DNA from 3 places in the Myxococcus sp. XM-1-1-1 genome. Region 2 is predicted to be linked to each of the others. Evidence: riboswitches for the same ligand, from Rfam matches in the RefSeq annotation. Region 2 holds a riboswitch; each other region holds the start of a gene.
The links. Region 2 has a riboswitch for cobalamin ahead of K8640_RS10625 (TonB-dependent siderophore receptor). Riboswitches for the same ligand answer to the same signal wherever they lie in the genome.
Positions count from the first base shown of each region.

Region 1: linked by a shared signal. The riboswitch ahead of K8640_RS25300 (aspartate aminotransferase family protein) and the one ahead of K8640_RS10625 (TonB-dependent siderophore receptor) in region 2 are both predicted to bind cobalamin.
Region 3: linked by a shared signal. The riboswitch ahead of K8640_RS28210 (acyl-CoA thioesterase) and the one ahead of K8640_RS10625 (TonB-dependent siderophore receptor) in region 2 are both predicted to bind cobalamin.

Region 1 covers NZ_JAIQDH010000014.1:94,379-104,089, forward strand. The annotation lists gene K8640_RS25270 (hypothetical protein) at 1-126, opposite strand, end outside; gene K8640_RS25275 (thiolase family protein) at 126-1,322, opposite strand; gene K8640_RS25280 (CoA-transferase subunit beta) at 1,347-2,117, opposite strand; gene K8640_RS25285 (CoA transferase subunit A) at 2,107-3,015, opposite strand; gene K8640_RS25290 (acetyl ornithine aminotransferase family protein) at 3,027-4,406, opposite strand; gene K8640_RS25295 (aldehyde dehydrogenase family protein) at 4,428-5,987, opposite strand; gene K8640_RS25300 (aspartate aminotransferase family protein) at 5,984-7,348, opposite strand; cobalamin riboswitch at 7,613-7,827, opposite strand; gene K8640_RS25305 (MDR family MFS transporter) at 8,009-9,711, shown strand, end outside.
Region 2 covers NZ_JAIQDH010000004.1:23,444-33,154, forward strand. The annotation lists gene K8640_RS10595 (dipeptidase) at 1-1,044, shown strand, start outside; gene K8640_RS10600 (hypothetical protein) at 1,205-2,305, shown strand; gene K8640_RS10605 (RNA polymerase sigma factor) at 2,350-2,946, shown strand; gene K8640_RS10610 (tol-pal system YbgF family protein) at 2,943-3,821, shown strand; gene K8640_RS10615 (hypothetical protein) at 3,818-5,095, shown strand; gene K8640_RS10620 (FHA domain-containing protein) at 5,170-5,691, shown strand; cobalamin riboswitch at 5,701-5,948, shown strand; gene K8640_RS10625 (TonB-dependent siderophore receptor) at 6,007-7,968, shown strand; gene K8640_RS10630 (MXAN_6577-like cysteine-rich protein) at 8,302-9,711, shown strand, end outside.
Region 3 covers NZ_JAIQDH010000017.1:26,438-36,148, reverse strand. The annotation lists gene K8640_RS28230 (serine/threonine-protein kinase) at 1-1,897, opposite strand, end outside; gene K8640_RS28225 (6-phosphofructokinase) at 1,930-3,027, opposite strand; gene K8640_RS28220 (hypothetical protein) at 3,169-3,651, opposite strand; gene K8640_RS28215 (hypothetical protein) at 3,825-4,508, shown strand; gene K8640_RS28210 (acyl-CoA thioesterase) at 4,674-5,093, opposite strand; cobalamin riboswitch at 5,219-5,457, opposite strand; gene K8640_RS28205 (S1C family serine protease) at 5,576-6,916, shown strand; gene K8640_RS28200 (FHA domain-containing protein) at 6,904-7,872, shown strand; gene K8640_RS28195 (DUF4130 domain-containing protein) at 7,961-9,064, shown strand; gene K8640_RS28190 (hypothetical protein) at 9,219-9,711, shown strand, end outside.

The DNA of each region.
Region 1 (9,711 bases), on a different contig from region 2:
CTCCTCGTGCCCGTGTGGGCAATCGAAGTGGTAGTGCCAGGGCATCGCCTCCGTCGCGGGGTAGATGTGCAGCGTGGCGGACAAGTGCTCCTCCCGGGCTTCGTGACGCAGGTCTTCGATTCGCATCAGCGCTCCACCGTCAGCGCCAGCCCCTGCCCCACGCCGACACACAGCGAGGCGAGGCCCCTTCGCGCGCCCTGACGCCCCAGCTCGTGCACCAGCGTGGTGACGATGCGCGCCCCGCTGGAGCCCAGCGGATGCCCCAGCGCGATGGCGCCGCCGTTGACGTTGACCTTCTCCGACGGGAGCCTCAGCTCGCGCATGCACGCCAGGGCCTGCGCGGCGAAGGCCTCGTTGAGCTCCACCAGGTCCACGGAGTCCACGCTCCACCCCGCGCGCTCCAGCGCCGCGCGCGACGCGCCCACCGGCCCCATGCCCATGGTGCGCGGGTCCACGCCCACGCTCGCGCTGCTCACGAAGCGCGCCAGCGGCGTGGCGCCCGAGGACTTCAGCGCCGCCTCGCTCATGAGCAGCACCGCCGACGCGCCATCGTTCAGCGTGGAGGAGTTGCCCGCCGTCACGCTGCCTCCCGCGCGGAACGCGGCCTTCAAGCCGGACAGCCGCTCCAACGACGTGTCCGCGCGAGGCCCCTCGTCCACCTGGACACGCACGGGAGCCCCCTTCGCCTGGGGCACGTCCACGGCGATGAGCTCGCGAGCAAAGCGGCCCTCCGCCTGCGCGGCCACGGCCTTGCGGTGCGAGGCGAGCGCGAAGCCGTCCTGCGCCTCGCGGGCGATGCCCCACTGCTCGGCCACGTTCTCCGCCGTCTCGCCCATCTGCTCCAGCGGGAACAGGGCGGCGAGCCTCGGGTTCGGATAGCGCCAGCCCAGGGCGGTGTCCCACGCCTCCCACCTGCCGGAGGGGAAGCCGTCCTCGGGCTTGGGCATGGACCACGGTGCGCGCGTCATCGACTCCACGCCGCCGGCGAGCACGATGTCCGCCTCACCCAGCCGAATCATGCGGCAGCCCTGGATGATGGCCTCCAGGCCGCTGGCGCACAGGCGGTTGACGGTGACGCCGGGCACCGAGTGCGGCAGGCCCGCGAGCAGCAGCGACATGCGCGCCACGTTGCGGTTGTCCTCGCCCGCCTGGTTCGCGCAGCCGAGGAACACCTCGTCGACGCGCGCGCCATCCAATGCGTTGCGCTCGAGCACCGCGCGCAGCACGTGCGCGGCGAGGTCATCCGGCCGCACGCCCTTGAGCGCGCCTCGGAATCGACCGATGGGGGTACGGACCGCGTCGACGATGAAGGCCTCTGCCATGGGAAGGGGCTCCTGGGGATGCGTTCAGAGATAGAGGCGCTGCGGGTCCAGTCGCTCGCGCAGGAGCGACAGCACGGACAGGTCGGGCTCGCCCGTGGTGCGCACGGAGTCGGCGACGCGCAGCGGCCAGCCACAGGCGGCGCGCACCTGCTCGGGTGTCACGCCGGGATAGACCTCGGACAGCACGGCCTCGCCGGTGGCGTCGAAGTCGAGCACGCCCAGGTCCGTGATGATGCGCGTGGGGCCACCGCCGGGCAGGCCCAGCTCCGCGCGCGTCCTGCCGTTCATCCGGTGGCCCGGGCTCGTGATGAAGTCGCACTTCTCAACGAAGGTCCGCGGGCCCATGCGCATGACGATGAGCAGCCGCCGCGCGTGCACCGCGATTTCACACGCGCCGCCGCTGCCGGGCAGGCGCACCTTGGGGTTCGCGTAGTCGCCGATGACGGTGGTGTTGATGTTCCCCCACCGGTCCACCTGCGCGCCGCCCAGGAAGCCCACCTCGATGAGCCCGCGCTGGAGCAGGCACTGGAAGATGTCCGCCTGCCCCACCACGGCCAGCGAGTCCGTGACGAGCGACGGGTCGCCGATGGACACGGGCAGCCGCTCGGGAATCGCGCCCACGGCGCCAGACTCGTAGATCATGAACAGGCCCGGCGCATGCGTGGCCCGCGCCAGGTTGCACGCGAGGTTGGGCAGGCCGATGCCCACGAAGACCACGTCACCGTCGTGGAGTTCCTGGGCCGCGCGCCACGCCATCCGCTCGGACGCGGTGGAGACGTTGTTCTCAGTACCCATAGTCCACCCCCTCGCAGACGCGAGCCTTCGCGCGCAGCTTGTCGAGCAACCCCGTCTCCAGCTTCGCCAGGTAGCCCTGACGGTCCTTCACGCCGTAAACGAACTCCTCCAGCCAGGCGCGGTACGTCTCCGGCTTGCGGGAGATGTCCTCCCACTTCACGTAGAAGTCGTTGTCCCGGTCATGGAAGCCCTGCACGAAGCTGGGGTGACAGCCCCAGGGCTCGTGCACCACGTGGCTCACGATGATGCCGGGCACCAGCGTGCGGTTGGGGTCCTTGCGGATGACCTCGGTGGGGACGATCTGTTCGGCCACGACGATGACCTTGCGCGCGGCGAAGGCCACCTCCTTCTGCGAGCCGAGCAGGCCCCACACCTGCGCGTTGCCCTCCATGTCCGCGCGCTGGCAGTGGATGATGGCCACGTCCGGGTGGAGCGCGGGCACGGTGGCCAGCTCCCGCTCCGTGTACGGACAGCGCACCGTCTTGATGGCCGGGTTCACCCGCGCGATGTCCGCGCCCTGGTAGTTGCTCAGCGGCCAGAACGGCAGCCCCGCGCTCGCGGCGAGGAAGCGCGAGAGCAGCCCGAAGTGCGAGTACTCCTCCAGCTCCAGCCGCTCGGAGGAGGACGCCTCGCCGCGGCGGCGGAGCGCGTGCAGGCTGCCCACGCCGGGGTTGCCCGCCCAGCTGAAGACCAGCTTCTTCACCGCGCCCGCCTCGATGAGCTGGTCGTAGACCAGGTCCGGGGTGAGCCGGATGGCGGTGAGGTCCTTCACGCCCTGGCGGATGATTTCGTGGCCCGCGGCGAAGCAGATGAGGTGCGTGAAGCCGTCGATGACGATGGAGCTGCCGTCCTTGACGCTGGCCGAGATGGCCTCGCGCATGGAGCAGCGCTTGTCCACGGCCCCTGGCTTCACAGCTTCACCCCCGCCGTGGCCCGGGCGGGCGCGGCCCTGGACAGGTCGAGCGACAGCTCGCCCAGGCACGCGTCGAGGATGCGCAGCATGACGGCCACCTCGTGCTCACCGACGACGAGCGGCGGCGCGAAGCGGATGGTGGACTTGCCACACGACAAGAGCAGCAGGCCCTTGCGGAACGCGAGCTGCTCCAGCTCGCCCACGTAGGCGCTCGCGGGCTCGCGCGTCGCGGGGTCCACGAACTCCGCGCCCACCATGAGGCCCACGCCGCGCACGTCGCCGATGACGGGGTGGCGTGACTGCAGCTCCCGCAGCCCAAGTTGGAGCAGCGCACCGGTGGCGCGCACGGAGTCGAGCAGCCCCTCCACCACGTCCAGCGTGGCGAGCGCCGCCGCGCAGCACACGGGGTTGCCGCCATAGGTGCTGCCGTGCGAGCCGCGCGGCCACGTCATCACCGACTCCTTGGCGATGATGGCGCCCAGCGGCATGCCGGAGGCGATGCCCTTGGCGGACAGCAGGATGTCCGGCATCACGCCGAAGTGCTCCGCCGCGAACATGTGCCCGGTGCGGCCGATGCCCGACTGCACCTCGTCGAACACGAGCAGGATGCCGTGCGTGTCGCAGATGCGCCGCAGCTCCTTCAGGAAGCTCGTCGGGGGCACCACGTAGCCGCCCTCGCCCAGGATGGGCTCCACGAAGATGGCGGCCACCTCGCGCGGGTCCACGTGGTTGACGAACCACTCGCGCTCCAGCGCCAGGGCCGGGTTGCACGCGTCGCCGCACGTCTGGGGCGCGCAGCCGTTGGGACAGCGGTACGGATTCGCGTACGGGACGTGGATGACGCCGGGCAGGAGCGGCCCGAAGAAGGCGCGCTGGGCCACCTTCGATGAGTTGAGCGAGATGGCGCCGTAGGTCCGCCCATGGAAGCCGCCCTTGAAGGCGACGATGTACTGGCGGCGCGTGTGGTGCCGCGCGAGCTTGATGGCGCCCTCGACCGCCTCCGTGCCGGAGTTGGTGAGGAAGACCTTCTTGGGTCCCATCTCGGGCAGGTAGCCGGCGAGCCTGGCGCAGAGCTTCGAGAAGGCGTCGTAGTAGAAGTCCGTGCCGCAGATGTGCAGGAAGCGGCCCGCGGCCTCCTGGACGGCCTTCACCACGTGCGGATGCGCGTGGCCCGTGGAGGCCACGGCGATGCCCGCCATGAAGTCGAGGAAGCGGTTGCCGTCGACGTCGTGGACCCAGGGGCCCTCGCCGCGCTCGACGACGAGCGGGTACTCCTTGATGTACGAGGGCGAGCTGAAGCGCTGGTCCAGTTCGATGATGGCGCGCGCCTTCGGCCCCGGCAGGGCGGTCTTCACTTCGGGATGGAGCATGGTCATGGGGGTCTCCTGTCGAGGGCGTCAGCCCATCCGTGTCTGCGCCTGCTCGCGCATGAATTGAGCGACGTAGTAGGGGCCGCAGCCGCCCTTGCCGGACCCGCCGCTGCCCTTCCAACCGCAGAAGGACTGCACGCCGGGCCACGCGCCCGTCGTCGCGCCCGTGCGGCGGTTGGCGTAGAGGACGCCCGCCTCGGCCTGGGCCATGAAGCGCTCCACGTCCTCGGCATCGCGGCTGAAGATGCCGGCGGTGAGGCCGTAGTCGCAGTCATTGGCCCGCAGGAGCGCCTCGTCCAACGTCGAGAAGCGCGTCACGCCGACGAAGGGCAGGAACAGCTCGTCGCGCATGAGGCGATGTCCGTGCGAGAGCGCCACCACCGTGGGCTCCACGAAGTGGCCCTCCTCGAGCGCGGCCTCCAGACGGGGACGTCCACCTCCCGCAATCACCGCGCCGTCCTGGCGGGCCTCGTCCACCGCGCGCTCGAAGCGCTTCACCGCCGCCGCGTTGATGACGGGGCCGGTGAAGACGGACGCGAGCGACGGGTCACCCACCCGCGCGTCACGCGCCTTCGCGGCGAGGCCGTCGGTGAACGCGTTGTACAGCGACTCGTGCACGTAGATGCGCGACAGGGCGCTGCACTTCTGACCGGACATGCCGAAGGCGGAGCGGAAGCAGCCCTCGATGGCGGCCTCCAGGTCCGCGTCGCGACAGACGATGGCGGGGTTCTTCCCGCCCAGCTCCAGGAGGCACGGCCGCACGCGGCCCGTGGACATCCGCCGGTGCAGCTCCATGCCCACCGCCTTGCTGCCGGTGAAGGACACGCCGTCGATGCCGGGGTGGCGCACCAGCGCCGCGCCCACCGCCTCGCCCTCGCCGTGCGCGACCTGGAAGACGCCCGGAGGCAGGCCCGCGTCGACGAGCGCCTGGTACAGGCCCTCCGCGCACCAGGGCGTCTCCTCGCTGGGCTTGAGGATGACGCTGTTGCCGCCGAGCAGCGCGCCGCCGCTCATCCCCGCCGCGAGCGCGAGCGGGAAGTTGAACGGCGAGATGATGACGAAGACGCCGTAGGGCCGCAGCACGCTGCGCGTGTCCTCGTTGGGGGACAGCCGCGCCATGGGCCGCGAGTAGCCCTCCGCCTGCTCGAGCTGACCCGCGTAGTAGCGCAGCAGGTCCGCGGACTCCTCCACGTCACCGAGCGACTCGAGCCGGCTCTTGCCCACCTCCAGCGTCATGCGCGCGGACAGCTCCATGCGCCGCTCGGAGATGAGGTCCGCGGCGCGGCGGAGGATGCGCACGCGCTCCTGCCACGGCGTCGCGCCCCAGCCGCGCTGGGCCTCGCGCGCCACGCGCACCACGCGGTCCACCTCGGCCACGGGCGTGCGGTGGACGGACACGAGCAGCTCGTCCGGCCGCGCGGGGTTGCGGCTCTGAAGCAGGTCTCCACTCCGGAACGCCTCGCCGCCGAGCCACGACGGCAGCTCTCCGCCCAGCGTCGAGCGCACGGCGGCGAGCGCCTCGTCGAACTGCGCGTGCAGCGCGGACAGGTCCGCCTCCAGCACCGAGTAGGTGATGCGGAAACTCATGACGCCTCCTGGAAGAAGTGGTGGATGCCGCGGGCGAGCGTGTCGACCAGTTCGTCGACCTCCGCCTCGGTGATGACCAACGGGGGGCCGACCATGAGCAGGTCCCCGTTCGTCCCGTCCGCGTGGCCCGTGTTGGACCAGAGGACCAGCCCCCGCTCGAACAGCGCCGACAGCAGTCGCTCGATGACCTTGCGCGCGCGTGGGAAGGGGCGCTTGCTCGCGGTGTCCTCGACCAGCTCGATGCCGGCCATCAGCCCCACGCCCTGCACGGAGCCGACATGCGGCAGCGCGCCCAGCGCCTCACGCAGGCGGCGCTGGAGGTGCGCGCCCACGCGCCCGGCGTGGGCCACCAGGTCGTGCCGCTCGTAGTAGTCGAGCACCGCCAGCCCCGCCGCCGTCATCGCGGGCGCCTGGAGGTACGTCTGCGCGTGCATGAAGCCGCCCGAGCCCCGGCGCAGCTCCTCCAGGTGCTCCTCGCGGATGAGCAGCGCGCTCAAGGGCGCGTAGCCCCCGCTGATGCCCTTGCCGAGCACCAGCACGTCCGGGGTGAAGTGGAACAGGTCGCTGGCGAAGAAGCGGCCGGTGCGCCCGCAGCCGCACATGACCTCGTCGGCGATGGTGAGGATGCCGTGCTCGCGGCACACGGCGCTCACGCGCTCGAAGTACCCGGGCGGTGGAGGCGACGCGCCCGCGGACGAGCCGATGACGGGCTCCGCGATGAAGGCGGCGATGGTGTCCGGGCCCTCGCGGCGAATCGTCTCCTCGAGCAGCCGCGCGTAGTGCTCGGCGCCGTCGCGCGCGTAGTCCTCCAGCCCGGAGCGGTACGGGTACGGCGCGGGCGTGGTGACGACCTCCGCCAGCAGGGGGCCGAAGAAGGTCTTGTAGTGGGGCCGCCCCGACAGCGAGAGCGCGTACAGCGTGTTGCCGTGGTAGCCGGGCACGCGCGCGATGACCTTGCCGCGCTGGGGCTGGCCGCGCTCGACCCAGAGCTGGCGGACGAACTTCACCGCGGCCTCCACCGCCTCGGAGCCCGAGCCGAGGAACGCGGCGCGCGTGAGCCCCTGGGGCGCGAGGGCGCACAGGCGCGTGGCGAGCGCCTCGGTGACGTCGGTGGTGAAGTGGGTGCCGTTGACGTAGGCGACGCGCAGCAGCTGCTCATGGATGCGGTCCGCCACCTCGCGGTTGCCGTGACCCACGCTGGCCACGAGCGCACCGGCGGAGGCGTCGAGGTAGCGCTTGCCGCTCGCGTCGAAGAGGTGGACGCCCTGGCCGTGCGTCACCACGGGGAAGTCGCGCGCGAGATTGCGCAGCAGCACGTTCCCCTGGGGGTAGCGCACCGTGTGCCTGGCTTCGTCCCGCATCGTCCGTCCTCCACGCAGCGCGGACGACCGGAGGTCGCCCGACAGGGCTCCCGCGTGGAAGAAGGGCAGTCACGATGCGCGCGTGAGCGCACACCAGGCCCCGACTGGAGCCCACGGACCGACCTTCGCCCCCACGGGCGACTGGAGACACGGGGGATGGAGGTCGGAGAAGTCGAGCGTGCGTGAGGGCCCGTCGAGGCACGAGCGCCGCTCGAACCTTCCGGCCGTCCCACGCGGCTCCAGGTCGAAACCGTCCGTGGATTTCTCCCACGGTCGGATGCGGGCAGGTCTTCGGGCTCGTGAGCGCTTCGGCCTTGGGGGCCGGCTTCCTACGACTCGTCGCTTCCCAGCTCCCCAGGGGAACCAGTGCGGATGACGAGGCTCGTTCTCACTTACCGCTGCGGGGCAGCCCCGGATTCGAACCGGGTTCCCTTTTAAGCTCGGACCGAGGTCCGAGCACCAACATGGGGCGGTATGTACTGTTCGCCTCTTCGGACTGTCAAGCGAAGCGCCGGTGCGCGCTCGACGCGCGGGGACGTGACGTCTGCCGGTGCGCGGGGATGTTCGACGAGCAACCTGCCGTGCATGAGCGCTGGCGCATCCCGCGCGCAGGCGTCACCTTCATCGGTGGCGCTCCGCGTCGGAGGACGCCTCCAGACCATGGCTCCGTCCGCCGCGAACACCGCCGCCGCGCCCTTCACGTTCACCCGTGCACAGAGGGTGTTCACGATGTCGGGCGCGCTGCTCGGGCTGCTGCTCGCGGCGCTGGACCAGACGATTGTCGCCACGGCGGGTCCCTCCATCCAGGCGGACCTGGGCATCTCTCCCGCGCTCTATCCATGGCTGACGACGTCGTACCTGGTCGCGTCGACGATGATGGTGCCCGTGTGGGGGAAGCTGTCGGACCTGCTGGGCCGGCGCGTGGTGCTGGCGGCGGGAATCGTCGTGTTCCTGCTGGGCAGCTTCCTGTGCGGCGTGTCGCGCTCGACGCTGACGCTCATCCTGTACCGCGCGGTGCAGGGGGTGGGCAGCGCGGCGCTCTTCACCGCGTCGCTGTCGGTGGTGGCGGACCTCTATCCGCCGCGCGAGCGAGGCAAGTACCAGGGCCTGTTCGGCGCGATGTTCGGCCTGTCGAGCGTGGTGGGGCCGCTGGCGGGAGGCTTCATCACGGACCGGCTGGGGTGGCACTGGGTGTTCTTCATCAACCTGCCGGTGGGCGCGGTGGCGCTCGCGCTCGTGCTCTCGCGCATGCCGGCGCTCAAGCCGCCGGGGGCCTCGCGCGGGAGGCTGGATGTGACGGGCGCGGTGCTGCTGGCGCTGGCGGTGGTGCCGCTCCTGCTCGCGCTCAGCCTGGGACGTGGCGCGGAGCAGGTGGCGCACGGTGGCGGCTGGGCGTGGAGCTCGTGGCAGGTGCTGGGGTTGTTCGCGCTCGCGGCGGTGGGGACGGTGTTGTTCCTGCGCGAGGAGAGGCGCGCGCAGGAGCCGCTGCTGGACCTGAAGCTGTTCCAGGACCGGACGTTCGCGCTGGGGAACGCGGCGGTGTTCGTCATCGGCGCGGTGTTCCTGTCGGGCGTGGTGTTCCTGCCGCTGTTCATGGTGAACGTGGTGGGGCTGTCGGCCACGCACGCGGGGCTGACGTTGACGCCGCTGACGTTGGGCGTGGTGGCGGGCAACATCCTCAGCGGTCAGCTGGTGTCGCGCATCGGCCGGTACAAGGGGCTGATGCTGGGCTCGCTGGTGGTGTTGATGGTGGGCTTCACGGTGATGGGGTTCACGCTGACGCCCACGTCGACGCAGACGGAGGTCACGGTGAAGATGGTCCTGGTGGGCGTGGGCCTGGGACCGTCGATTCCGCTCTACACGCTGGCCATCCAGAACGCGGTGTCACCCCAGCGCATCGGCGTGGCCACGGCGATGGCCACGTTCTTCCGTCAGCTCGGGATGACGCTGGGCGTGGCGCTGCTCGGCGCGGTGTTCGCGACGACGCTGTCGCATCAGCTGGGCACCCGCGTGGCGAGCGCCACGGAGGGACTGCCGCCGAAGCTGCGCGCCGAGCTGGCGTCCGCGGTGCCCGGTGTCGACGGGAGCGAGGCGGGCCCCGCGCAGTCGGCCTTCCAGGCGGAGAAGGTGAAGGAGCGCGTGCGCGCGGAGCTGGAGGCCGAGCGGCAGGCCCTTCAGCGCCCGGAGGTACGGGAGCAACGTGCGAAGGAAACGGCGCCCTCCGATGCGCGCGAGCAGCCTGCCGCGGCGTCAGCGCTCTCCGCTGTGGACGCGAAGGAACAGCGGGCGCTGGAGGCGGTCGACCGGACGGCGCTGGCGCTGAAGGAGTCCTTCACGCGGGCGGTGGAGGCGGTGTACCGCTG
Region 2 (9,711 bases):
CGCGCGCGGGAGGGCAACCTGGGCGCGGCCTTCTTCTCCATCTGGGTGGAGCCCAAGGAGTACGCCGGCCGCTACACGCACCAGGCGCTGCGCATCATCGACTCGGTGCACACCGCGGTGGAGCGGCACCCCGACCAGATGGTGCTCGCGCTGTCCTCGAAGGACATCGTCGCCGCGCGCTCCGGCAAGCAGAAGAGGCTGGCCACGCTGCTGGGCGTCGAGGGCGGCCACGCCATCCAGAACGATTTGGGCGTGCTGCGCGACTTCTACCGCCTGGGCGTGCGCTACATGACGCTCACCTGGTCCAACACGAACGAGTGGGCCGACTCGTCGGGCGACCTCACCGACACCACCGTGAAGCACCACGACGGCCTCACCGACTTCGGCCGCGACGTGGTGCGGGAGATGAACCGGCTGGGCATGCTCGTGGACGTCTCGCACGTGTCCGACAAGACCTTCTTCGACACGCTGAAGGTGACGCGCGCCCCGGTGATTGCCTCGCACTCGTCCGCTCGCGCGCTCACGGACCACCCGCGCAACATGACGGACGAGATGCTCAAGGCCGTGGCCGCCAACCGCGGCGTCGTCATGGTGAACTTCTTCTCCGCCTTCGTCGACGACGACTACCGCAAGGCCTACGCCGCCATGTCCCAGGAGCGCGCCGCCGCCCTGGCCGCGGTGGAGGCGAAGCACAAGGACTCCGACCCCGTCACGCGCTTCCGAGCCCAGTCCCAGGCCGGCTGGGAGTGGGCCGCCAAGGTGCCGCGTCCTCCGCTCAAGGCCGTCATCGACCACATCGACCACATCGCGAAGGTGGCCGGCGTGGACCACGTGGGCCTGGGCTCGGACTTCGACGGCATCAACTCCGCGCCACAGGGACTCGACTCGGTTGCGGACCTGCCGCGAATCACCGAGGCGCTGCTCGCCCGGGGCTACACGCGGGAGCAGCTGCACAAGATCCTGGGCGGCAATCTCCTACGGGTCTTCCGCGATGCGGAGGCCGTCAGCCGCGAGCTGCGCTCACCCCCCAGCGTCCGGCGCTGATTCCAGGCCCCGCGAGGGCAGGCGGCGGCACGAGGGAACGTGACGCCTGTCCGCCCGGGATTGCAGGCGCGGCGCGTCTTTTCCGATGCACCTGCTGTACAGCGGGTCCGGGGAACCCGGGGGCTTCCTTCGGCCACACGCGAAAGCTAGCCTCGCGTTCATGGCATCGGGCGTCGTGTTGATTCGGCTGGGGCTCGTCGCCGCCCTGTGCCTGGGCGTGGAGGCTCGCGCGGAGGACGGCGGCGGCGCATGGCTGGCCGTGGCGCGCATCGCCTCCGCGGAGGACGGCGCCCTGCTCGAGCGCGTGCGCGGACAGAGCAGCGACCTGCCCGTGGAGCTGCGCGCCATGCCGGGCCCCTCCCTGGAGGGCCCGCCCCAGGCCCAGTGGCGCTCCGCCGTCGAGCTCGCGGACGCGCACCAGGCCCGCGCGGTGCTCTGGTTCCAGCGCTCCGGCTCCGAGCTGCGCGTCCACTTCGCCGAGCCCGGCAGCCGGCACCTCTTCATCCGCACCGCGAAGCTGGAGGGACAACCCGGCGCGCTCGAGTGGTCCGCGGGCGCCGAGGCCGTGGCGCTCGTGGTGCGCTCCGCCCTGCGCGCGGTGGAGGCGGGCACGCCCCTGGGCGAGGTGGTGGAGGCCGCCGCGCCCCCCGTGCCCGTGCTCGAACCCGAGGCCGGCCCCGTCGTCGTGCCCCCGGAGCTGTGGACCTATCCGCCGGCCTCGAAGGACGCGCGCTCCCTGCGGTGGCAGGTGATGGTGGGCGGGCTCGCCGCGCTGGATGGGTACACGGACTCCGGCCAGCAGGGGTTCCTGATTGGCTCCGGGTGGGAGTTCCCCTCGGCGCGGCTGCGGCTGCTGCTCTCGCTGAGCCTGGCGCGCATGCTCCCGGATGGGCGCACCGACGTGAAGCTGGAGCAGTACTCGGGCGGGCTGTGGCTGGACTTCCCGCTGCTGGAGACGGGCGCCCTGCGCTGGGGCCTGGGCGCAGGGGCGGGCCTGCTGCTCTTCGGCCGCAGCACGGAGTCGTACTTCCCGGGCATCCAGGCCGCCAAGCCGCGCTTCATCCCCGCGCTGCTGGTGGGGCCCGACACGTCCCTGCGGTGGAGCTTCTCGCGGCTGCTCGCCGTGGAGCTGTCCGTGGCCGCCGACGCGGCGGTGGGGCGGCCGGAGCTGGGTTACTCCGAGAACGGAAACTTCGTGCCGCGCAATCAGGGCTGGGCCATCCGGCCCAGGGCGTCCCTGGCGCTGGTGCTGCTGCCATGAGCGGTGATGACCCGTTTTCGCCTCGGCCTCCCTCCATGGGGTCGATGACGAGCACGGGTCCGGAGGCCATCGGCAGGGCAAGACCTGGAGTGGACCCGCGCATCCAGGCGGCCATCCAGGGGCGCAAGGAGGCCGCCGAGTCCCTGCTGCTGGAGCTCCTGCCCCGGGTGCGCAACCTGGTGCGCTACCTGGTGCACGGCGACGGGGACGTGGAGGACATCGCCCAGGAGGCGCTCATCGCGCTGCTCCGGGGGCTGCCCTCGTACCGGGGAGAGGGGCAGTTCCACTCGTGGGCGGACCGGGTGGTCGCGAGGACCACCTTCGCGTGGCTGCGGCGCGCCCGGGGCACCGAGGCGCGCAGGGGCGAGGAGCCGGCCGAGTTGATGGCGGTGCCGTCCGAGGACGCGCCGCCGGACGAGTACGTCCACCGCCGTCGCATGGTGATGCTGCTGGACCGTATCCCCGACGAGCAGCGGCATGCGATGGTGCTGCACCATGTGCTCGGCATGAGCGTGCCGGAGGTGTCGGACGAGCTGGGGATTCCCTTCGAGACGATTCGCAGCCGCCTGCGGCTGGGGCGCACGGCGCTGCGCGCGCTGGCCACGGATGCGGGTGGCGCTCCGGAGGGAGGTGCGGCATGAGTCGGCTCGTGGATGAGGACGGGCCGAACGAGCTGCTCACGCCGTTGGATGACGGCTCCGGACCCGCGCGCCGGCTGTCGCGGCAGAAGTCCGCAGCGCTGGTGCAGGCCGCGCTCCTGGCCGCGATGGACGCGCCGTCGCCGCCGCCGCGTCGGCGACACCGGCCGCATTGGTGGATGGGCGGGGCCCTGCTCGTGGTCGGCGCCGCGGCGGTCGCGACCTGGCAGCTCTGGCGTCGCCAGGAGCCTCCTGCTCCGGAGGACACGGCGGTCATCGCTCCCTCCGCGCCGCTGATGCCCCGCGCCGAGCCCGTCGTGCCCGTGCCCGAGGCGCTCGCGCCGGAGCCGCCCGTGCCGTCGATGCCCGGTGCGGCCGCGCGAGCGCAGTCCGTGCCTCCAGGGCCGGAGGGGGTCGCTCCGCAGGTGCCCGATGCGGTCGCTCTGGAGTCCATCACTCCGGTGAAGCCCCGGATGAGCGCGCCGTCCGCCGCGCCCGCGCCGGAGGACCTGCTGCGCCGGGCCAACGCGCATCGGGCCACCGGACAGTGGAAGGCGGCCGAGGCGCTCTACCTGCGCGTCATCCGGGCCGAGCCCCAGGGCATGTCCGCGTACGTCGCGCGCGTGGCCTCGGGCGCGCTGAGGCTGGAGCACCTGGGCGATGCGCGCGGGGCGCTGCGCCAGTACCAGGAGGCCCTGAAGGGCTGGCCCGGGGGCTTGTTGGAAGAAGAGGCGAGCCACGGTGTCACCGAGGCGCTGCGCGCGCTGGGGGACCGGGACGGCGAGGTGCGCGCGTTGGAGGACTTCCTCGCGCGTCACCCCGATTCGCCCCATGCCGTGGCGGCCCGGAAGCGGCTGAAGGAGGTCTCAGGTCGATGAGTCGCGCCAACGTGTCGCCGTGGAAGTCCGGGACGAAGGTCCTCTGCGTGCTGGGGTTGGTGGGCGCCTGGAGCGCGTGCGAGGTGAAGGACCCGGTGGCCTTCATCGAGACGCCTCGCAACGACGCGGGGCCGGTGGCCTCGTCGGACGCCGGGCCGACGACGGGCGAGGGCGAGCAGCCCGCCGATGACCACACCGCCTTCTGCGCGTCCACGGGGCCGCTGCTCCTGGTGGGCGACAGCCTCACGGGCGCGAAGGTGTGCAGCGGGCACCTGGCCGAGCGGGCCTTCCGCTACGCGCTGTGCTCGTGCGAGCGGCTGGCCTTCAGCGCGTCGCTCACCACGGATGCGTTCAAGAGCTCGCTGGGCAAGTACGTGCCGGGCGGCAAGGGCGGCGCGGTGGCGACCAATGGCGGCGTCGCGGCCAACGACACGCTGACGATTGGCGGCGGGCTGAGCGCGGGCGGCGCGGACGGCATCCTGCTGGGGCGCGGCCTGTCGGTGGGCGGCGGGCTGTACAGCGGCGGTCCGCTCAGCGGCAACGTGTCCGCGCAGGTGACGGGGGACGCGTGGGTGCGCGGCGACGTGGGGCTCGCGTCGCTGAACGTGGCGGGCAAGCTGGCGGTGCCCGCGGAGCGCAGCATGTCCGGCACGGTGACGGCCGCCGAGGTGCTGCGCGAGCCGGTGGCCTCGGTGTCGCCGTGCGCGTGCGGGGACACCGCGTCGGTGGTGGACATCCAGGGGCTCATCGCCAACCACGCTCGCGAGAACCACAACGACGTCATCGACCTGGAGCCCTCGGCGCTGCAGGGCTTCACCGGCGAGCGCACGCTGGAGCTGCCGTGCGGGCGCTTCTTCCTGACGGGCATCGAGGGCCAGGGCCGGCTGAACCTCGTGGTGCGCGAGCGCACCGCGCTCTTCGTGCGGGACAGCGTCGTCATCGGCGAGCGGCTCTCGGTGGAGGTGGTGCCGCCGGGGGAGCTGGACTTGTTCGTGGGCGGCGACATGACGGTGGCCGGCCAGCTCCTGCTGGGGTCCGTGGACGCGCCGGCGAAGGTGCGCGTGTACGCCGCGGGGACGGGGACGCTGGGCATCTCCGCGGGCAGTGTGCTCGCGGGAAACCTCTACGCGCCCGGCGCCACGCTGACGCTCAGCGGCAACGCGGAGGTGTTCGGCTCCGTCTTCGTGCGCCACATCGAGTCGTCCGGCACGCTGGCGTTGCACTACGACGCCGACATCCTCTCGCTGGCGAGCGCCTGCGGAACCGTGGAGTGACGCAAGGGGGGTGGACAGGGCGAGGGGGCGTGCACAGGTTTGCGTGCACACCTTCCCGGCCTGGAGGGCTCGTCGTGCTCCACCGTCTGTCCGCGCTGATGTCCCGGCTCCAGGAGGACCGCGAAGCCCTGCTGCGGGAGGTCGGGTGGCCCGTTCTGGTGTGGGACTCCATGCCGAGCCGTCCGCGCTCCGTGGCGCAGGCGGAGCCGCCGACGCTGAAGGTGCCGATTCCATCGCGAGTCGTGGAGCCCGTGGTGTTCGAGCTGTGTCCGCGCTTCCCTGGCCGAGGGCCGGAGGTGATGGTGGGCCGCAGCCCCGAGTGCGACATCGTCCTGCCCGAGCCCACCGTGTCGCGACAGCACGCGCGCTTCCGTCCGGAACCGCACACCGAGGTGTGGAGCGTGACGGACCTGGAGAGCCACGGCGGCACCTTCGTGGAGGGGGTGCTGATTGTACCGGGGCGCTCGACGCCGCTGTTCAGCCAGGCCTCGCTGCGACTGGGGGGCGCGCAGGTGGTGTTCCTGCAGGCGAGCGCCTTCGAGTCCTACGCGCGCGCGTGCGAGGTGTCGTCCCGGGTGCGCTTGACGCGCTGGTAGTCAGCTCCTAGAAGGGGTGCGCCCTTGGGTGCCCATGTCGGGCTTTCAAGAGGGAAGCCGGTGCGATTCCGGCGCGGTCCCGCCACTGTGAATGGGCCGCCCTGAGGTCAGGGCCGGGGACTTCGGTTGTCGCCACTCCGGCGGTGTCCAGGCGGACGCTCCGGGGGAAGGCGGAAGCCCCCTTCCAGCCAGACGCGTCGTGCGCCTGGAGCTGGAGTCCATCAGCCAGGAGACCTGCCCGAGGGTGCGGACGTGTCGCGTGGCGGCACGTGCGGATGGCCTTCTCTCTTCGATGGAGAGAGCGGAAGGCGGAGCATGCGGCGCACCTTCCTCGCCGGGCACCTGGTGTGCCTGGCGCTCAGCCTGCCTTCCGGAGCGCGCGCGCAGGCGACGGACGACGTCGTCGTGCCCGCGACGGTGGTGCGAGGCAAGGCGCCGCCGCCTCCCGACGCCCCCGAGCGCCGCGACCCCACGGGCGCCATCACCGTCATCGACGCGAGCGAGCATGCGGGCGAGGCGCGGGACACGGCGGAGCTGCTCGTGGGCTCGGTGGGGCTCGCGGTGCAGGACTCGGGTGGCTACGGGCAGAGCAAGAGCCTGGTGGTGCGCGGCGCGGCGTCGAACGGGGTGCTGGTGTTCCTGGATGGAATCCCGCTCAACGGCGCGGGCGGCATGGCGGACCTGTCGCAGGTGCCGGCCGCATTGGTGGAGCGACTGGAGGTGCTGCGCGGGGGCGCGGGGGCTCGCTATGGCTCGGGAGGGCTCGGCGGCGCGGTGAACATCGTCACGCGCGCGCCGTCGTCGCACGTGCGGGCCAGTGGAGAGGTGGTCTACGGGAGCTGGAACACGGCGCTGGGGCACGTGGCCATCACCGGGCCTTTGTTGGACGGGAACGCGCTGGTGCTGCTGCACGCGGGGCGCTCGGATGGGGACTTCGCGTACGAGCTGGATGAGCTGCCCGCGGTGCCGGACAACCCCGTCACGGCGGAGGCGCGCGCGCGCAACGACGCGAAGGGGGGAGGCGTGCTGCTGCGGTATCGGCGGCGGCTCCCGGGGGGCTCGCGGCTGGATGTGCTGTCCGAGCTGTCGCTGGAGGACCGCGCGATTCCGGGCACGGTACAGAACCCCCAGTCCGCGGGGCGACAGGACCTGGACCGGCTGTCATTGGGCGTGCGGTGGTTGGGGACGCAGGCGAGTGCGAGGGGCTTCTTCCGTCGCGATGGCCTGGAGGTGACGGGGGGGCTGCTGGGGGCGGGAGGTCCGCAGCGGCATGTCGTGGGTGGGGTGGAGGTGGAGGGGCGGACGCTGCTCGGGGGCGGGCATGCGCTGACGGCCACGGTGGCGTCGTCGGGGGAGCAGGTCACCCAGGCGAAGGGCGCGCAGTCCGCGAGCTGGTGGCGCGGCAGTGTCATGGTGATGGACGAGTGGGCGCTGGTGGCTGACGTGTTGAGCGTCGTGCCGTCGCTGCGGTTCGAGCGGGTGGGGCCCTACTGGTTGTTCTCGCCGAAGGTCGGCGCGTGGCTGTCGTTGGGCGGAGGCGTGGGGCTTCGGGCGAACGCGGGACAGTCGCATCGCGCGCCGTCGTTCCTGGAGCTGTACATCCGTCAGGGGACGTTGTTGCCCAATCCGGGGCTGAGGCCCGAGCGGGCGCTCTACGCGGACGCGGCGGTGGTCTGGGACTCCCAGGCGACGGTGGCGGGGGCTCCTCGGTGGAGTGTGACGGCGGGCGGCTTCGCGGCGCTTTACGAGGACCTCATCGCGTACGAGCTGTATCCGCCGATGATGGCGCGGCCGTACAACTTCGACGCCGCGCGGGTGTGGGGCACGGAGCTGGAGGCGGAGGCGCGGCTGTTCTCGTGGCTGTCGGCGAGCGGTGGCTACACGTGGCTGCGCACGCAGAACCGGTTTGGAGACCCGCGCTACTTCAACCAGGACCTGCCCAATCGCCCGCGACACAAGTGGGTGGGGCGCCTGCGCGCGGGGCCGGAGTGGCTCAACGCGCGCACCGAGGTGCTGTATCAGGCGTCGCAGTTCGTCAACCGCACGGGCACGCGCTCTCTGCCCTCGCGCACGCTGTGGAGCGTGGGGGCCTCCAGCACCTTCCTGCACCGGCCCGAGGTGACGCTGTCGGTCGAGGTGAAGAACCTGCTCGACGCGCGGGTACAGGACTTCACCGGCTTCCCGCTGCCAGGGCGCGCGGCGTACGCGACGCTCGCGGTGTCGCTCGAGCCGGCTCCTTCTGCTCCCGAGGGCTCGAATGCACCGCGCGCTCCGTGAGCCCGGACGCCGGAGTTGTTCCGGAGCGCGTGGCGTGCGAGGTGACACCGCGCCGTCGCCAGTCGGTGTGCGGTCCTCTCAGCCGCCCGCGCAACTCTCGCTGGGCCGCTCGGCTCATGAGCTGCGCGCCCTGCGCGCTCGCGTGCCCATGCCGGTCGTTCACGGCACCCGTTGCAGCGCCGTCCTCTCGCAGGGGGCATCTCGCACGCACGCTCCTCGCGTCCGGTTCGTCCGTGGGGCCCGCTCGCGAGGTGCGCGTCGCATGTGTTCGCTCTCCCTGGCACCGGTCGTTCGCGGTGATGCCGCGCCTGCCTTCCCCTTCCTGAGGACTCGATGCTTCCTGTTCCTTCCTTCGTAGCGCCCAGGTTGCTCGTCCTGTCGCTGCTCTGTGCCTCGGCGCTCGTGCTCACGGGCTGTCCGGATGAGGGCGTGGTCTGCACCTCCGGCCTCGTCGTCTGTGACGGCGCCTGCGTGGACACGCGGAGCGACACCGCGCACTGCGGCGCCTGTGGCACCACGTGCTCCTCGGGGGAGGTCTGTCAGGACGGCGCCTGTGGTTGCCGCGCGGGCACCGAGTTCTGCAACGGCGCCTGCGTGGACACCGCGACGGATGTCGCCCACTGCGGCGCGTGTGGCTCGGCCTGCGCCGCCGGACAGGTCTGCGAGTCCGGCACCTGTCGCGAGGGCTGCTCCGAAGGGCTGCTGCGCTGCTCCGGCGCGTGTGTGGACGGCCAGTCGGATGCGCTCCACTGCGGCGCCTGCGGCAACGTGTGCCCCGACGCGCAGTCCTGCCGCTCCGGGCGTTGCACCTACGACGTCGTGGCCGCGTGCTTCACCAACGGGCAGCTCGTGGGCCTCCAGGCGGGGACGGACCAGCTCGGACCTCGCCGAGAGTTCGGCGCTGGCATCCAGGCGCTCGCGTCCTGGGACGGCTTCGTGCTCGGCGCGGACATGACCAACGGCAAGCTGCTCCAGGCTCCTGGAGGCAACCTGGGCGCGCTCGTCGAGGAGGACTCGCTGGGCGTCGTGTCCGGCTCCCCCAATGACATCCTCGTGGACCCGCCCCACGTGTACGTCATCGACTCGGTGAACAACACGCTCCAGGTGCTCCGCCGTGACGGCCCGTCCCACGGCAACGGCCTGGGCCTGCGCACCGTGGGGCAGTTGAACCTCGGCCCGAACACCAGCCCCCAGGCGCTCGCGCGCTTCGGCGACCTGCTCTACATCCCGCTCTTCGGCACCGGCAGCTCCAACTTCCAGCACGGCAACGCCGTGGCGCGCGTGGACATCTCCGACCCCACGCAGCCGCGCAAGGTGGACACGCTGTCGCTCACCGGCCTGGACCTGAAGCCCTTCGACGGTACGGGCTCCATGCCCCTGCCGTTCTCGGTGACGGCGACGCGCACCCACGTGTACGTGGCGCTCACCAACCTCAACCCCGCCAACGACTACCGCCCCAACGGGCCGGGCATGCTCGCGCGCATCGACCCCGCCACCGGCGCCGTCAGCGCCATCGACCTGGGCCAGGAGCGCTGCCTCAACGCGGGCTACGTGGAAGCCGTCGGTGACCAGCTCGTGGTCGCCTGCATCGGTGAGGCCATCTACGACACGGCCAACGGCTACATCGCCACGTCGGTTCGCTCCACGGGGCTGGTGCTGGTGAAGAACGATGTCCCCGTGGCCTCCTACGCGCTGAATCCCGGCTGTCAGCCCGGCGCACCGGGTTGCCTGTTGTCGGTGGCC
Region 3 (9,711 bases), on a different contig from region 2:
CGCGAATCTCGAACGGGTGCTGGACGCTGTCGCGGGCGGTGCGCACCTGGTCGCCCACGCGCACGGTGGCCTCGGCGGGCGTGTACTCGAGCGAGAGCGGTGACGGCTTGGGCTGGGCCCCCAGGTGGAAGCGGTTCTCGCCGTCGGACTGGACCTCGATGTCCTCCTTCACGTCCAGGCAGTAGTCGCAGGAGATGGTGACGGTGTGGCGCCCCGGGGACAGCTCCACGTCGTGCTTCGACAGGGCCTGGGCGCTCGGCGCGCCGTCGCCCACGCGGATGACCCCGAAGGGCCGCACGAGGATGGTGGCGAAGACCTTCTTCGCCCCGGGCTGCCGTCCGGCGACGCGCTCCTCACCAGGGCCTCCCACCGCGCGCGCATCGTCCGCGGCGCGAGGTGTGCCGCCCACCGCGCGCGGACCGCCCGTGCGCGGGGAGGGCCCGCCGGGGACCAGGGACAGCGCGTCGGCGCGGGTGCCCGGCGCCTCGGTGGGAGGACTCTTCGACGCCATGCCGCGCGAGCCCTCGCTCCGGGGCGACGGCGTGCGAGTGCCTGGACCCTCGGGGGCTCGCGGCAGCGCGCCGGGGGCCACGCCGGTGCCCGTGGGCGCGGCGGGCCCAGCCCCGGTCGGGTCGGTGGAGGAGGGCGCCGTCGCCTCGGGGCCGCTCGGCTCGCGGCCTCCGGACGTCATGGACGGGGGCGTGGAGGGCGTGCTCGCCTCGGGCGGATGGAACGCGGCGTCGGCGGGCGCGTGGTACAGCTTGTAGCCGCCGAGGCTCACGGCCGTGAGGGACGCGAGCCCCACCGCGAGCCGGATGCCGCGCCGTCGCCACTTCCGCGCGCGCTGCGCCCGCTGGATGCCCTTGAGCAGCCCCAGCGCCCGCGCGTTCTGCGCGTCCAGCGCCAGCACCTGGTTGAGGCAGCCGAGCGCGCGCGGCGTGCGCTTCTCCGCGAGCAGTCGCTCACCGCGCTCCAGCAGCGACGCGACGATGCGCTGGCGCGCGAGCTTCCGGTACGACGGCGGGTCGGCGAAGAACGACACCAGCTCCTCGCCCACGCGGGCGAAGCCCAGGCCCGCCAGGTAGTCCGCGAGCGCGTCGCGCAGCTTGCCGGCGTCAGGGTAGCGCTGGTTCGGGTCCCTCTGCAGACAGCGCGCGCAGATGTCCGCCAGCTCATCCGACAGACACGGGACGCGGCGGCGCGGGTCCTCGTAGTCGCCGTCGAGGATGCGCTTGAGCGTGGCCGTGGTGTTGGGCGCGGAGAAGGGCAGCCGGCCCGTCATGGCCGCGTAGAACATGATGCCCACGCTGAAGACGTCCGCCTCGGGGCCGGCCTCCAGGCCCTCGATGATCTCGGGGGACATGTGCGCGGGCGAGCCCACGAGCGTGCCCGTCACCGTCATCCGCTCCTCGATGTCGAGCAGCCGCGCGATGCCGAAGTCCATGAGCTTGAGGATGCCGTCCTCGCGCACCATGACGTTCTCGGGCTTCAGGTCGCGATGGATGACGCCCGCCTCGTGCGCATGCGCGAGCGCCGCGGCCAGCTCGTGGATGACCATGGCCGCCAGCTCCGGCGGATCCATGGGCCCCTCGTCGAGCACCGTCTTGAGCGTCTGGCCGCGGATGTACTCGGTGACGATGAACGCGTCCTGCGCGTCCGCGGCGGAGAAGTCGAACACCTCGAGGATGTTGGGGTGGTGCAGCTTGGCCACCGCGCGGGCCTCGCGCGCGAGCCTCCGCCGCGACTCGTCCTTGCCCGCCAGGTGGGGATGCAGCACCTTCACGGCCACTTCACGGTCCAGGGCGGTGTCGAGCCCCTTGTACACGACGCTCATGCCCCCCGAGCCGAGCTGCTCGAGGATGCGATAGCGACCGATATGGCGGCCGACGAGCGTCATGACGTGTGCGGCGAAAGTGCCTTCCCCCTCCCTCAGTCCCCGAAGCTGATGCCCATGCTCTTCGCGAAGCGCACCAGCTCACCGGAAGGGTCCACCCGGCGCTCCTTGCGCGACTCGCTCAGCGGTACCGCGACAATCTCTCCGGCGCGCAGGGCCACCATGTGGTCCCACTGTCCATCGCGCACCAGGTCCAGCACCTTGCAACCATAGCGCGTGGCGAGCACGCGGTCCGCCGCGCTCGGGCTCCCGCCACGCTGCAGGTGGCCCAGCACGTTCACGCGGATCTCCGCTTCCACGTGCTGCGCCAGCAGGTCCGCGCACACCTTGCCGGAGCCGCCCAGCCGCACCACGCCGCGTCCGGGCACGTCCTCGGCCTTGTCCAGCACGGCCAGCGTGCCGCCCACGGGGAAGGCGCCCTCGGAGATGGCGATGATGGAGAAGCTGCGGCGGCGCGTGGCCCTGCGGCGCAGCTTCTCCACGATGGACTCCACCCGGTAGGGAATCTCCGGGATGAGGATGACGTCCGCTCCGCCAGCAAGCCCGCTCTCGAGCGTGAGGAAGCCCGCGTGCCGGCCCATGATCTCCACCAGCATCACCCGGTCGTGCGCCTCCGCCGTGGAGTGCAGCCGATCCAACGCCTCCGTCACGATGAGCCGCGCGGTGTCGAAGCCGAACGTCTGGTCCGTCCCGCTCAAGTCGTTGTCGATGGTCTTCGGACAGCCCACCACCTTGAGGCCCTTCTCACTGAGCCGGTGGCCGATGGACAGCGTGCCGTCGCCGCCCACCGCGATGACGCCGTCGAGCTTCAGCGCCTCGCAGCGGCGCAGCACGGCGTCGGACACATCGCGCTCCACCCAACGTTCCCCCTCCCTGAAGGCGTAGATGAACGGGTTGGCGCGGTTGGACGTGCCCAGGATGGTGCCGCCCTTGGGGAGGATGCCGCGCGTGTCCTCCTCGGTGAGGGGACGCGTGAGGTCGGGCTCCACCAGGCCCATGTAGCCGTTCTCGATGCCGACGAACTCGTGGCCGAACTCGTGCGTGCCCCGCTTGACGAGGCCGCGGATGAGCGCGTTGAGCCCGGGGCAGTCTCCGCCACCGGTGAGGACTCCGAGTCTCAGTGAACGGGCCATAGGGGTCGGACGCGGGTGTCAGAGGCAGGAGTGCCCACCATGACAGCGACGTCGGACCTGATGATAGGAGGCCCCCGCGCTGGGGTGCAACGCGCGAATCACCTCACGGATCGGATTTCCGAGTGGAAACGCGAGCTTCCATCAGTCCCGCTTGAGGCGGCGACGAGAGGCGACGCGGTCCAGCAGGGCCTGCAGACGGGGCTGGGGCGCCTTGGGCAGCGCCTTGTCTGTCGGAGATTGTAGGGGCATCTCCTTCGCCATCCGGTAGACCTCGATCAACCGCTCCTTGAAGAGCTCGTTGTCGGGGCGCTCCTGGACGGCGCGGCGGTAGGCGGCGGCCGCTCCCACGTAGTCCCCGAGGGCGAACAGGCGCTCACCCTCCTGGGCGGGTGAGGAGGGGCCGAGCGGGAGCTCAGGCTCCTCGGGCGGTCGGGAGGCCTCCAGCTTCTGGAGCTCCAGGGGCTGGAGGGACTCGCGGAGGTTGGCGAGCTTGTCGGCGAGCGCGCCGTCGTCCGGGAAGGCCAGGAGGAGCGCCTCATAGAGGTCGAGCGCCTCGACCAGCTCTCCACGGCGCAGCGCTCGGTCGGCGCGAGCCTCCATCTCCACCCGGGCTGCAGGATTCATCTCGGCGCGAGGTTACCCGTGCCCGACGGGGATGTCACAACGAAGGCGCGCGGGCCTGACTTCACGGTGAGCCGGGCCGGTGGGCCTCATGCCCGTGAAGCCGTGTCTTCTGGGTATCCATGGGTTCATGCGGCCTGGCGCGTGAGTGGCCGCGTCCGGGGCTCGGGGGGCCTATGCTGCGCGGTGTGAGCCTCTCGTGGGTGGCAGGCGGGTGGTTGTTGCTGTCGGGCGCGCTCGGGACCGAGCTGCGGCGCGACGGCTACGTGCTGCGTCCGCCCGAGGGCTTCCACATGGTGCGGTGGGAGCCGTACACGGGCTCGGTGGCGGGGGCGGTGACGTTGGACGCGGAGACGCCGAGGTCCTTGTCCGCGGCGCTCGCGGATGGCGAGGGCCCGGAGGCGGCGACGATGTTGGTGTCGGTGGTGGAGCGCGGCTTCTCCGCGAGCCCGTCCGAGCGTGACGACTTCGCGTCGGCGGTGATGCAGCACTTCCAGCGGGAGCTGGGGGTGGTGCTGTCGCCGGAGCGCGTGGACCGGATTGGAGGCGATGCGCCGCGCGTGGAGGTGCTGGGGACGCTGCGGGACGCGGGGCAGACGCGCACGGTGCTGGTGGCGGGGCTCGCGTCCGAGGGGCGGCACGCGGTGGTCGTCGTCAGCGCGCCCGCGGTGCGCTGGGAGGTGCTGGCGCCGAGCGTCCGAGCCTCGCTGGAGACGTTCCGCCTGGAGCCGACGACGACGCCTGGCGTGGTTCCCCGGCGCTTGTTGGGCGCGCTCGCGGGGGCGCTGGCCGGTGCGCTGGTGGCGTCATACGCGGCGTGGCGCCGGGGGCGCGCGGGGCGGATGGCCTCCGAGTCGTGACGACCGCGCGGCTCGCGCACGAATGAATCCCCGGTGGCGCCCTGGGCGGCGCCGCGAGCGGGCCGCCTCGGAGGCGGGCGGGTCCCCGCGTGATGCCATCTGCTGGAGTGCGCGCCGGAGCCCGAGGAGCCGGCCCCGGCGCGGATTGCGTTTCAGGGCTTCACGTCACTGCGCACCCGGCTCGGGCAAGAGCGGGGGCACGGCGGTGGGCTTGCGGTGCTCATCCAGCGCCACGAGCACGAAGCGCCCGCGCGTGCACAGCTCCCGCGCGCCCGTGAGCAGGTCCTCGGCGAACATCTCCACGTCCACGGTGACGGAGGTGCGGCCCGTCGCCGTCACGCGGCTGACCAGCTCCACGAGCTGCCCCTGCTGCACGGGCATGTGGAAGTCCACGCGCTCGCTGGACGCGGTGACCACGGTGCGGCGCGTGTAGCGGCTGGCGGTGATGAACGCGGACATGTCCATCCACCTCAGGGCCTGACCTCCGAAGAGGGTGCCGTAGTGGTTGGTCTGATCGGGGAACACCATGTCCACCATCCGCGTCTCGGTGGCGGAGGAGGGGAGGGACGGCTGCATGTGACTCATGGACGGACTCCTGGCCCACGGGCCTCCCCGGACATGAAGACCTCCGAGGGCGGCGGTGGGCCGCGAGGGATGGCCTGACCTTCCCGCGAAGGCCGGGGGCGAAGCGCCACCCGGGGCGCTGTCCGCGTCCCAGATGGGCTCGAGGCAGGTTTTCGGGCTCCGTGGGCCTCCCACCACCCGCCCCTCATCGCGGCGCGTGCTGGCGTCCTAGGCGCCGTCCCTTCCCAGCCCTCGTCTGCCGAGGACCAGTGCGTTCGACGGCGTTCGTTCCCACTGACCGCTGCGGGGCAGCTCCGGATTCACACCGGATTCCCTTGCTAAACCTCGTGGACCCCCACGAGGCACCTCGGGCGGGGCGGACCCTACCCGCTGCCCGGCGCGTCGCCAACAGGGCAGGTGGGTCGACGAGCGCACCGGAGGCCTCATGCCCCGCCACTCGGTACCCCCGCGCGCGCGGCGCTGGGATAGCGTGCGCCGCATCCATGTTCGTCTTCCTCCTCGTCGCCGTGCTGGGGCAGGCGCCGGCCGTCGCCCCATCCGAACCGGGCGCGCCCTCCGCCGTCCGAAGCCAACCCGACGTCGTGCCCGCTCCCGCGCCCGAGCCGCCTCCGGCCGTGTTGCCCCCGGCCACCCACGAGCTCTTCCAGCGCATCCAGAACCGCGTCGCCCAGGTGCGCATCATCGAGCGCCGCTCGGGCACGCGCTCCTCCATCGGCTCCGCCTTCTTCGTCTCGGGCGACGGGTACGCCATCACCAACTACCACGTGGTCTCCGACGTGGTGCTCCACCCGGAGGACTACACCGCGCAGCTCGTGCTGCGCACCGGCGGGGAGCCCGTGCCCGCGCGCCTGGTGGACGTGGACGTGGTGCACGACCTGGCCGTCATCCGCATGGATGAACCGGTGAAGGACTACTTCGTCCTGGAGGACCGCGAGCCGCCCCAGGGCGCGCGCCTGTTCGCCATGGGCAACCCCCATGACCTGGGCACCACCATCGTCGAGGGCACGTACAACGGCTTCATCCAGGACTCGCTCTACGAGCGCCTGCACTTCAGCGGCGCCATCAACCCGGGCATGAGCGGCGGCCCGACGCTGACGGGGCAGGGCACCGTGGTGGGCGTCAACGTGGCCACCATGGGCAACCAGCTGGGCTTCCTGGTGCCGGTGCACCGCGCGAGGACGCTGCTCGGCCGGGCGCTGAAGATGGCGCCGGACGCGACGCCCGCGCTGCTGGAGACGGTGCGCGCGCAGCTCATCGAGAACCAGCAGCGGCTCACCGAGCAGATGCTCGCGGCCTCGCTGCCGAAGCAGGCCCTGGGCAGCTACCACGTCCCGGGGCGGTGGATTCCCTTCCTCAAGTGCTGGGGCGACACGCCGCATGACCCGGAGGTGCCGTACACCGTGACGAACTACCAGTGCTCGTCCGAGGAGGACATCTACCTGTCCTCGCGGCACCGCACCGGCGTGGTGGCCTTCCTGCATCAGCAGGCCTCCAGCCAGGAGCTGGGCGCGCTGCGCTTCTCCGCGCTCTACACCGCGCTGTTCTCGCAGGACCCGGACACGGTGGAGGCCTCGCGCGAGGACGTCACCAACTTCCGGTGCACCTCCGAGTTCGTGGACGTGGGCGGGCTGCCCGTGCGCGCGGCCATGTGCCTGCGCGCGTACAAGCGCTTCCCGGGGCTCTATGACCTGGTGCTGCGCGCCGCCGCGCTCAACGCCAGCACCAGCGGGGTGGACACCAGCCTCACGCTGGGCGGCTTCACGGCGGACAACGCGCGCAAGCTGGCGCGCCGCTACCTGGAGGGGCTGTCGTGGACGAAGTGATCTTCCTGGAGGTGTTGGAGGGTGACTCCGTCCACACGCGTCACCGGCTGGATCGCTTCCCGGCCACGGTGGGCCGCGCGTACTCGAACGACGTCATCCTGGATGACCCGAAGGTCTCCGCCGAGCACCTGCGCATCGACCGCCGCGAGGACGGCGCGCTCGTGCTGCGCGACGTCGGCAGCGACAACGGCACATGGCGCGTGCAGCCCTGGACGCAGCTGGCGGAGCTGGAGCTGGCGCCCGACACCCGCGTGGCGGTGGGGGACACGGTGCTGCGCTTCCGGGCCCGCAACCACGCGGTGCCGCCCACGGTGGTGAGCACCGTGTCCGGCGAGCCCCGCGAGCGCGTGTTCGAGCACCCGCGCGCCTTCCCCGTGGCGATGCTGTCCCTGCTGCTGTTCAGCGCGCTGGCGTCCTACCTGGGCAACTACGCGCGCACGGACTGGGGCGAGCTCACGGTGGCCCTGGTGATGCCCCTGACGCTCACGCTCCTGTGGGCCGGAGGCTGGGCGGTGGCCAGCCGCATCTCCCGTCGCCACTTCCACTACCGCGCGCACGCGACCATCGGCGCGCTGGTGCTGCTGGGCGCCGTCGCGCTGCCGCTGCTGGTGGCCGCGCTGGGCTTCAGCCTGGGCCTGGGCGCGAGCCTCTCCTGGGTGTACCACGCGACGTTCCTGCTCCTCATGGGCTGGGGGCTCTTCTGGCACCTGCGCTACGTGGCGCGGTGGGAGCCGGCGCGGCTGGTGCGGGTGCTCGTCGTGGTGACGCTGGCCTTCGGCGCTGTGTCGCGGGCGAACGATTTGCTGGGCAACGAGCCCTTCAGCACGTCGCTCGACTTCTCCCGCACGCTGCTGCCGCCCGTCTTCCGGGTGGCCCGCGCCCAGCCCGTGGAGTCCTTCTTCGAGGACCTGGACGGGCTCCAGGAGCAGGTGGACGCGCTCGCCAAGGAGGAGTAGCGCGCGACGACGCCCTGGGTGGGCTGGCGGTGTCAGACCTGGAAGGTAGCCTGCGTCGCTCGGGTGGTCGAGCGACCAGGAGGTCCAGGTGCGAGTGAGCGTGGCGCCGGAGCTGTCGTCGTTCCGGGAGGTGGCGCGTGGGTTGTTGGTGCGCGGCATGCCTCCGGACCGGGTGGAGTTCGAACAGGGGCAGGGGGCGTGGACGCAGTGGGTGGACCCGCTCCTGTCCGGTGGTGGCGCCCGGGCCGTCCCGGCGCTGCCCGCGGACTTCCTGTCCCTGGCGGAGAAGGTGGTGTGTCACCGGGATCCGGAGCGCTTCGCGCTGCTGTACCGCGTGCTGTGGCGGCTGACGCACGGTGAGCGGCGCCTCCTGGAGAAGGACGCGGACCGGGACGTCCAGCGGCTGCGGCGCATGGAGCGCGCGGTGCGGCGGGACCTGCGGGAGCTGGTGATTCGCGTCCGGTTCCATCGCGCCGCCTCGGATGGAGAGGCGCGCCATGTCGCGTGGTACCGGCCGGAGCACCTCGTCGTCCGGCTGGCCGCGCCCTTCCTCGTGGGGCGCTTCCCCTCGCTCCACTGGAGCCTCTTCACGCCGGACGCCAGCGCGCATTGGGATCGGGCGAGGCTGTCCTTCGGCGCGGGGCTCGTGTTCCCGGAGCCTGGGCCCTTTCCGGCCCGCGCCGCGTCGCCGGACCCGGTCCACGCGCGGCCGCGGGTGTTGCTGCTGGGGGACGTGCCCGGCACCCGGGAGGAGGGAGACGCGGCGTGCTTCGTGGGGCCCTCGGGCCGGCTGCTGGAGCTGGTCCTCTCGCGCGCGGGGCTGCGGAGCTCGGACCTGCGGGTGTCCCGGGCCCGCTGGCCGGGGCGTCGCTCGGGCGCGCTCAGCTGGCCGGAGACCCGGGCCCTGCGGGAGGAGCTGGCCTCGGAGGCGGCGCGGGTGCGTCCCCGGCTGCTGCTCGCGTTGGGCGGCGCCGCGGGGCAGGTGCTGCTGGGACCGGGCTTCCGGCTGGACGTGGGGCGGGGGCGGCTGGTGCCCTCCGAATGGGCTCCCGGCGCGCTGGCCACCTTCGCGCCGTGGGACGTGCTGCGTCGGCAGGACCCTCGCGAGCGCGCGGAGGCCCGCATCCACTTCGAGGCGGACGTGCGCGCCGCGGCGCAGTGGCTGAAGAGCCCGGAGGCCCTGGGCTCCTGAGCGGGCGCACGCGGGCGGCCTCGACAACGCGCGAAGCCGCCCTCCATATCGACAGGGCTCCTGGATGATTGCCTTCCGGAGGGCACTGCAGCCGGGCGCGTGAGCGCGGTGCTAGCCTCGACCTGGCCCAGGTGCGCTTCTCGGAGGGGACGCCATGCGTCGTTCAGCCCTGACCCTGTTGTTGCTGTTGTGCGCCGCGTGCGCGCGGACCTCGTCGGTGGTGCCGCGCCGCGGCCCCCCCGTCACCGTCGTCCCACCGGAGCTGGCGCTCGAGTCCGGTGACTCGCCCTGGGCCATCTCCATGCCCTTCGGCCTCGCGCAGGATGGCAGCGCGCTGGTGCTGCGCTTCCTGGAGCGGGCCGAGGCGTCCGGCGCGCGCTACCTCAGCAACGTGCAGGTGGTGTTCGTCGCGGACGACGCGGGCACGTCCATGGAGTGCCGGACGAACCTGATGCCGGAGGGCACCATCCCCCCGTGGAAGCCGCTGATCCGCACCGCGATGGCCGCGGGCGAGTACGCGCCGCTGAAGCTCGTCAGCCGTCCCGTGCCGGACGTGGTGGTGAGCTGCCAGGAGACGTGGGCCGTCACCATGGTTCCCCAGGCCGTCCGCGTGTCCAACGTGGGTGGCGCGCACCCGGGAGAGCTCA